Regions from separate parts of the Shewanella sp. SG41-3 genome, predicted to be linked through region 2. Evidence: riboswitches for the same ligand, from Rfam matches in the RefSeq annotation. Region 2 holds a riboswitch; the other holds the start of a gene.
What was found. A riboswitch is a leader RNA that binds a small molecule or an ion and turns the genes downstream of it on or off. The one in region 2 is predicted to bind thiamine pyrophosphate.
Positions count from the first base shown of each region.

Region 1: another riboswitch for thiamine pyrophosphate. It lies ahead of H5164_RS16690 (TonB-dependent receptor); the one in region 2 lies ahead of thiC (phosphomethylpyrimidine synthase ThiC).

Region 1 is NZ_JACJFJ010000009.1:71,935-75,758, forward strand. It holds gene H5164_RS16690 (TonB-dependent receptor) at 1-1,400, opposite strand, end outside; TPP riboswitch at 1,458-1,565, opposite strand; gene H5164_RS16695 (YcfL family protein) at 1,701-2,093, opposite strand; gene H5164_RS16700 (PaaI family thioesterase) at 2,156-2,623, opposite strand; gene H5164_RS16705 (PaaI family thioesterase) at 2,620-3,129, opposite strand; gene hinT (purine nucleoside phosphoramidase) at 3,129-3,482, opposite strand; gene H5164_RS16715 (M61 family metallopeptidase) at 3,687-3,824, shown strand, end outside.
Region 2 is NZ_JACJFJ010000005.1:59,456-63,279, forward strand. It holds gene H5164_RS11190 (TonB-dependent siderophore receptor) at 1-1,672, opposite strand, end outside; TPP riboswitch at 1,953-2,052, shown strand; gene thiC (phosphomethylpyrimidine synthase ThiC) at 2,259-3,824, shown strand, end outside.

The DNA.
Region 1 (3,824 bases), on a different contig from region 2:
TCTTCTGATGGGGCGAAATTATCTTCATTACTGTCACTATAATCACTGTCACGACGTTCAAGTCGTAGTCCTGTAGACAATAAATATTCATCACCTAAATGGCTGTCTATTTGAGCAAATACCGCATAATTGGTCGCATCGTAACTGGACTGCAGCACTTCATCTGGATAAGTGTTGTACTCTGAATACAAGTCATTATCTTCTTGTAAATTCATCGCATACACGCCAACTAACCAGTCGGTGCTGCCGGCGAAAATACGCCCAGCGGTTTTTGACGATAGACGAAATTCTTGGGTAAAGGTTTTACGGTCGCCCTTTTTATCCCAGGTATAATCGTAAACACAAGGTTCGCTGCCATTAACGGCACCAGAGTCATCATAAGCTGCACATTGTTTGCTTGCCCAATATTCTGGATTAGCCCAATCGCCATCATAACCATTATGGTGGTCGGTTTGCGCAAATGAGGTTAACGACGTGAAATCAAATGTTGGTATACCTGAATAAATAAATTTAATCCCAGCACCGGAGGTTTTTTGCGTATCGACGCCAGGTTGGTCAGTTAGGGTGTTGCTGGGATTATTGTCTAATGTCCACACATCGTAGCCATTATCAAAGTTTGCATGTAACAAGGTTAAATCAACTTGCAAATCGTCAGTCGCATACCAACGTAACTTCGCTCTGGCAGTCAACTCGTCACGCTCATTGGTATCGTCGCGATTAAGATAAAGGTTGTCACGATAACCATTTTGGTTATGTTGCTCTAACGATACCCGGTAGAGTAGTTTGCCTGAGTCATTGAGCGGGCCGGAGCTGAATCCTGACAGAGTGCGCAGGTTATCGTCACCTAAGCTGACTTTTGCGCCATGCTCAAACGACTCTGTAGGATCGTTACTTTTTAGGTAAATTAATCCGGCTAATGCGTTGGCACCATACTGAGTCCCCTGCGGACCACGTAACACTTCAACCTGTTGCATGTCGTACATACTCGATACCATGCCAAGGCCTGATAAATCGATGTCGTCGACCACAAAACCAACTGATGAGTTAGGTGCACCTTGATATTGCTCTTGCTCACCGACACCGCGAATTTGGAAGTATTTAGGTCGAGAGCTACCACCAGACCAATTAAAGTTAGCAATCGAATTGAGCACATCTTCAAAATGCTGTGCGCCTTCATCTTCTAATTGTTGCGCATCAATAACGGTGACACTGGAGGGCATTTTCTCAAGGCTGATATTACTAAAATCAGCATTAACGACAATGACTTCCATTTTTTCATATTCAGGTGTTACGCGTTCAACATCAGCGGTTTTAGCCATAGCAATAGGTGAGCTTATGGCTGTAATCACCGCTAAGGCAATGGGGGTGTGGTGTAATCTAATAGAATTTTTCGTGAACATAGGACCTCAAATAGTAATTTTGAGATCCGGCAAGAGTAGCGAATAAGAGGTGCACCGAGTTATAGTGTGGCCCATTCCTACGCCGGTATAAGCCGGATCAGGTTCTAAGGGTTCGTCATACAGACATCTCAGTTCAGGTTTTACTGAACACCCCTTGGCGGTCTCGATTATAAACTAACTTCAATATGAATACACGAGCAGTGACACAATTTGATAACTCAACAATGCAATTAATTAACCCTCACACTCAATCACATCGATTATTGTCATAAATAAGCTTAAAGCTAATGATAATGGAGTCTAATTGGAGAATGCTTGCCTCACATAGACCTCAAATCGGGTGACTTGCGAATTGGGCGCAACCGCACCGACTTGTAACTGCTGCTTGCCATGTAACTTAAGTGATTTCCAGCTGCTTGCTTCATCTTCAACGGTAAATCCACTCGCATCGAACCAAGTGAATTTGTATTGAATACGCAAATCAGTACTCGATTGGCTTTGAATCAATGCTGACGCTTTGATTAAGTCCGCGACCATAAGTGATGAAACATCGGTCACGTTAACGTCACGAGCAAATGAGGTATTATCAACCCTAAGTTGGCCACTAGAATTAGCAGAGATACCCGCAGTATTATGCGCACAAGCCGAAAGTAACAGCGCAGAAGCGATAAGACATAGTAATGATGTTTTCATACAATATTCCCTTAATAAATAGATGCAATTGAACTTGTCTCTAACACAGCAGCACATCATGACTAATCCAGTAGAAAATGTGCTCGTGCTGTCGCAATCAGCTGCTTGCGGTTGGTTTGCCAACAGTTCATGCTGACGTTTGCTACTCTACGACCTTGGCGAGTAATTTTGCATTCAGCAAAGGTGTCTTGATGCAAACCTGCGCGTAAATAATCAATTGAAAAATCGACAATTTTAGGCACTTTCTTAGCTTGCATAAACACCATTAACTGCACAATAGCTGACATTTCCATAAACCCAGCAAGCACACCACCGTGAATAGCAGGTAATATTGGATTACCAATATTGTCATCTTTAGCGGGTAATTTAAATACCATTTCATCGCCAAAACGCGCCACAGACATACCTATAAATTGTGAGTAAGGTACTTTTTCAAGAAGGTAACTATAGTCATTTAACTCTATGGCCCGTTTGACCACATCTTGAACATCTAAACCCGTTTGCGTACTGATATTGCTTGGCTCACTCATGATTTCGTCTCCGGCAAATTACCCATTAATGCTTGCCGAAACGATTCACCAACCATTTCTGGGCTAATGCGCATAAACGATCCCACAGCGTGAGCAATAGGTTCATCAATACTGTCTTGATAAGCTATCGCGCGGGTAAAAGCCACGCTTGGCGATAATCGATAGCATTCTGCAAACCCATAAACCGATTTATGCGGCTCAGCAGGTTTCATGTAATCGACCCGTAAATCCAGTGTCGGTGACAATTCTAACGATTGATATTTTTTTAAAATTGCACATACCACTGCCGTGCCACAGGCGGTGTCTATTAGGGTGGTAATCACCCCGCCATGGATCACCCCAGTGTCAGGATAACCAATAATGTCTTGGCTGTAAGGTAGCTCAATAAGCACGTGATGCTCACTGGCCTCTTGGACAGTAAGCCCTAAACGGCGGCATTGAGCTAACTGATTAACAAATCGACTGGCCACTTCCGTTAACGGAAAAAAATCGCTATTGATTTTCATTAGTCACGACTCAGCATTGGGCCTAACGGCTTACCGCCCAAAAGATGTATGTGGATATGATAAACCTCTTGGCCAGCGTGTTTATTACAATTCATAATTAATCGATAACCGTCTTGTGCAATACCGGCTTCATCAGCAAGTTTAGCCGCGACCGTCATCATCCGGCCTAATGCTTGTTCATCAGAGGCCTTAACGTCATTAGTCGTGGCGATTAGATGGTTAGGAATAATCAAAATATGGGTAGGAGCTTGCGGTGCAATATCCCTAAATGCAGTAACTAAATCATCTTGATATAAAATATCCGCTGGAATTTCACGACGAATAATTTTGCTAAATATGGTTTCTTCAGCCATTTTGGGGCCCTCATTAAATAACTGCATTGTTGCTTTTGATAATACTATCAATTCTTTGAACTATCACTCCAGTAAAACCGCTCATTATGGATAATCTTTTGCTCAAAATGGGATTCGTTTGCTTAACGTCGGCATTTTTGGCAGCATTGTCGATTATAGCTCAATCGTTTTGATTGTGACTCGCCTACTTATTCGGAATTCTTTATGCATTACCATATCCATGCGATCGATCCAAAAGCACACTTATTTGAAGTCACGTTAACTGTCTCTGAAGCATCTCCATCACAAGTTTTTTGTTTACCCGCTTGGCTACCCGGTAGCTACATGATCCGCGATTTTGCT
Region 2 (3,824 bases):
ACAGAGTCGCGTTAACATTGGTAAACTGTAAAATATTGCGGCGAGTATTAGTCATAGGTGTTTTGTTAAAACTATCAACCTCATCGGCATCAATATAATCATTTATTCTGCTGTACCAAGCGGTAGCGCTGAAGGCTAAGTCATCTTGTACCAATTTATAGGCTGTACTTAAGGTATGTGCTGTTTCGGCATTGAGGTTTGGGTTACCTATATAGCCATTTCCATCACCAAACCAACCGATCATGGTTGTTGCCATGGTGCTTTGACCCCAACTGTAACGTTCATATAAATTTGGCGCTCGGCTTTTTCTCGCTAAACCAACCTCTATGACTTCAGTGTCACTCAATTGATATCGAGCCAGAAGAGTAGCGTCGATAATATTGTCATTACGCTTACGATAAAGGCTGTTAAATTCATCTGCGGCTATGGCATTGACATTGGTGATGCCCATCATCGCCATAGTGTTATAGGGTTGTACTTCAGCAGCGTTTGTTGACACGTATTCATATCGGACGCCAGCTGATAACCACCAACGACTATTTAGAGTGTGTTGCCATTCACCATAAAGAGCAGCACGTTGACGCTTGCCGTCATTAATATTGACATAATCATTAGGTCCCATCATAGATGAACCTTCGATAGCGGGCCAAGTATCGTCAAGTTGATAAACATAATATTCTTGTCCAATCAACAAGGTACTGTCTGAACTTATGGGTAATTGCCAATGCAACTGGTAGCTATAATCTTTTCCTTTGGTTTCCATCGGCATCTTGCCGGTTTTTTCGTCAGTAAAGAATCCCATTTCATGTTCGACGCTGTGCCAATTGGCTTGTGCTGTAAACTCGGCATCATTTTCTAGTGAACGCTGATAACGCACTAACGCTCCATAGCTGTCATTGTTAGTCATATCCATATATTGGTTAGCGAAACCCTGATAAGGAATATGTTGATGAGTGAGCTTAATGGCTACTTGTTGGGTCTCATCTTGCCAAGCTGCCGTTAGCGCATGGTTTTGAGATTGATATAGGGTGTCGAGTACTTTATCGCCATGACCATCGGTATAACTGTTGGCATCTTCAAATGACCCTTGATAGCTAAAACTTAACGTTTTACTGGCAACGGTGGCATTGACGCCAGCAAGAAAAGCATCATCGGTACTGCGATAACCACTAGAAACATTACCACTGTGCCATGTTACAGCGTCGCTATCAGTGAACAGTGGGTTTAAACTGCTGATTTTTATCACACCAGCAATATTATCACCGCCAGCACTTACCGGAGAGACTCCCGCGACGACTTGCGTTGAACTGATTTGATTTGCAGATACATATGAGAGCGGCGGGTTCATCTGGTTTGCACATGATGAAGTGATGTCACTACCATCAATAAGGATTTTGATCCGATCGCCCATCATGCCGTTTAAGATGGGTAAGGCTGACACACCGCCAGCCTCAGAGAAATCGACGCCTTGCTTTTTTAAGAGGTTTTCAGCCGAACCTAGTAGGTCTTTATGTGTTGTTTGCTGTCCTTGTACTTTGACATGTTCAACACCTTGGCTGTTTTGTATGTCATAAGATTCAGCTCTTACTTGCGGCGTTATGGCCAGTGTTACTGCCAATGCAATTGATGAGTAAGCCCATGGGGCGTTATTCGTTAATTTAATGGTTTGCATTACTTTGTGCGTCAAAGCTATCACCTTTATTGTTTTTTTATAAACCTTTGATGAGTTAATTTCAAAGGAGATTGTTCACCTTAATAAATTATAACCTGCTAATAAATATGAAGAGTGCGACATGATGTCGCACCTTTATAAATATATGCATCAAGTGTTGAGTGAATACGATAGATAAGGGATAAAGCTAAACTAATGCCGGCATGTTAACTCATAGATGTCATAGCAATAGATGATAGTTAGGGCTTGATATTTTGTTTAAAGCTTGCCTATACTGATGCACATCTTGTCGGAGTGCCATTATGGCTGAGACCGTTTATTCGGGATCCGTTGAACCTGATCAGGCTAGAACCTGCGAAGGAAACAAGCGTAATAATCATTATTATTGGGAAGATAATAACGTTTTAACAAGACAGTAAATGGACGTTTACCTCCGAGTTTTTTATCGGTTTATATGTCCAGTTAAGTTATTACTTTAGTATTTTTCTATGTGGTTATTGACGTAAGCGATAGTATTTTTATTGTTTACTGCTGCTATCAACACCTCTCCAGACAAGCAACTCTACTCTTAATAATGAGGTTGCTAATGTCAAATCCAAACCGTCGTCAAACTCGAGCTAATGCTCAACAATTTATTGATACCCTTAAACCGTTACAACATCCTAATTCTGAAAAAGTCTATTTAACGGGTAGTCGTGCAGATATCAACGTTGCTATGCGTCAGGTTAATCAAACTGAAACCGTCATTGGCGGCACCGATGCAAAGCCCATTAAACAAGCCAATCCACCTATCATGGTCTATGACTGTGCTGGCGCTTATTCTGATCCCCTTGCCGAGATTAATGTGCGTCAAGGTTTAGCTAAAATCCGTCAAGCATGGATTGATGAGCGACAAGATACCGAGCAATTAACCGGTGCAAGTTCAGGTTTTACTCAACAGCGACTTGCTGATGATGGCTTAGATCACTTGCGTTTTGATGCCCTAGTTGCGCCGAAGCGAGCCAAGCCGGGCAAATGCGTGACCCAAATGCATTATGCTCGCCAAGGTATTGTTACCCCTGAAATGGAATACATTGCCATTCGTGAAAACATGGCTCGTGCTGAAGTAACTGACACCGTATTGACTCAAAAGGCACCAGGAGAGGCTTTTGGTGCGCATATTGGTCAGCTGATCACTCCTGAGTTTGTCCGCGATGAAGTCGCTCGAGGTCGAGCGATTATCCCACTCAATATTAACCATCCTGAAACCGAACCTATGATTATTGGGCGTAATTTTTTGGTGAAGGTGAATGCCAATATTGGTAATTCGGCGGTGACATCGTCAATTGAAGAAGAAGTGGAAAAACTGGTGTGGTCAACTCGTTGGGGCGCCGATACCGTCATGGACTTATCGACCGGACGTTATATCCATGAAACCCGTGAGTGGCTTATCCGTAATTCGCCTGTGCCAATTGGTACTGTGCCGATTTATCAAGCATTAGAAAAGGTTAATGGCGTTGCCGAAGATCTCAGTTGGGCGGTATTTAGAGATACGCTAATAGAACAAGCCGAGCAGGGAGTAGATTATTTTACCATCCATGCTGGGGTGTTATTGCGTTATGTACCCATGACCGCCAAACGCCTTACCGGTATTGTGTCGCGTGGCGGTTCAATTATGGCTAAGTGGTGTTTAAGCCACCATCAAGAAAGTTTCTTATATGAGCATTTTCGCGATATTTGCCAGATTTGCGCCCAATACGATGTGTCCTTGTCGTTAGGCGATGGTATGCGCCCCGGTTCAATTGCCGATGCCAATGATGAAGCGCAATTTGCAGAATTAGAAACCTTAGGCGAATTGGTTAAAATTGCATGGGAATATGATGTGCAAACCATCATCGAAGGCCCTGGTCATGTGCCAATGCAGTTGATTAAAGTCAATATGGAAAAGCAATTGGCCCTTTGTGACGAAGCGCCTTTTTATACCTTAGGCCCACAAACTACCGATATCGCGCCGGGTTATGATCACTTCACCTCAGGGATTGGCGCTGCCATGATGGCTTGGTATGGCGTGGCGATGTTGTGTTACGTCACCCCCAAAGAACACTTAGGCTTACCTAACAAAGAAGATGTAAAACAAGGCTTAATTGCCTACAAGATTGCAGCTCATGCTGCT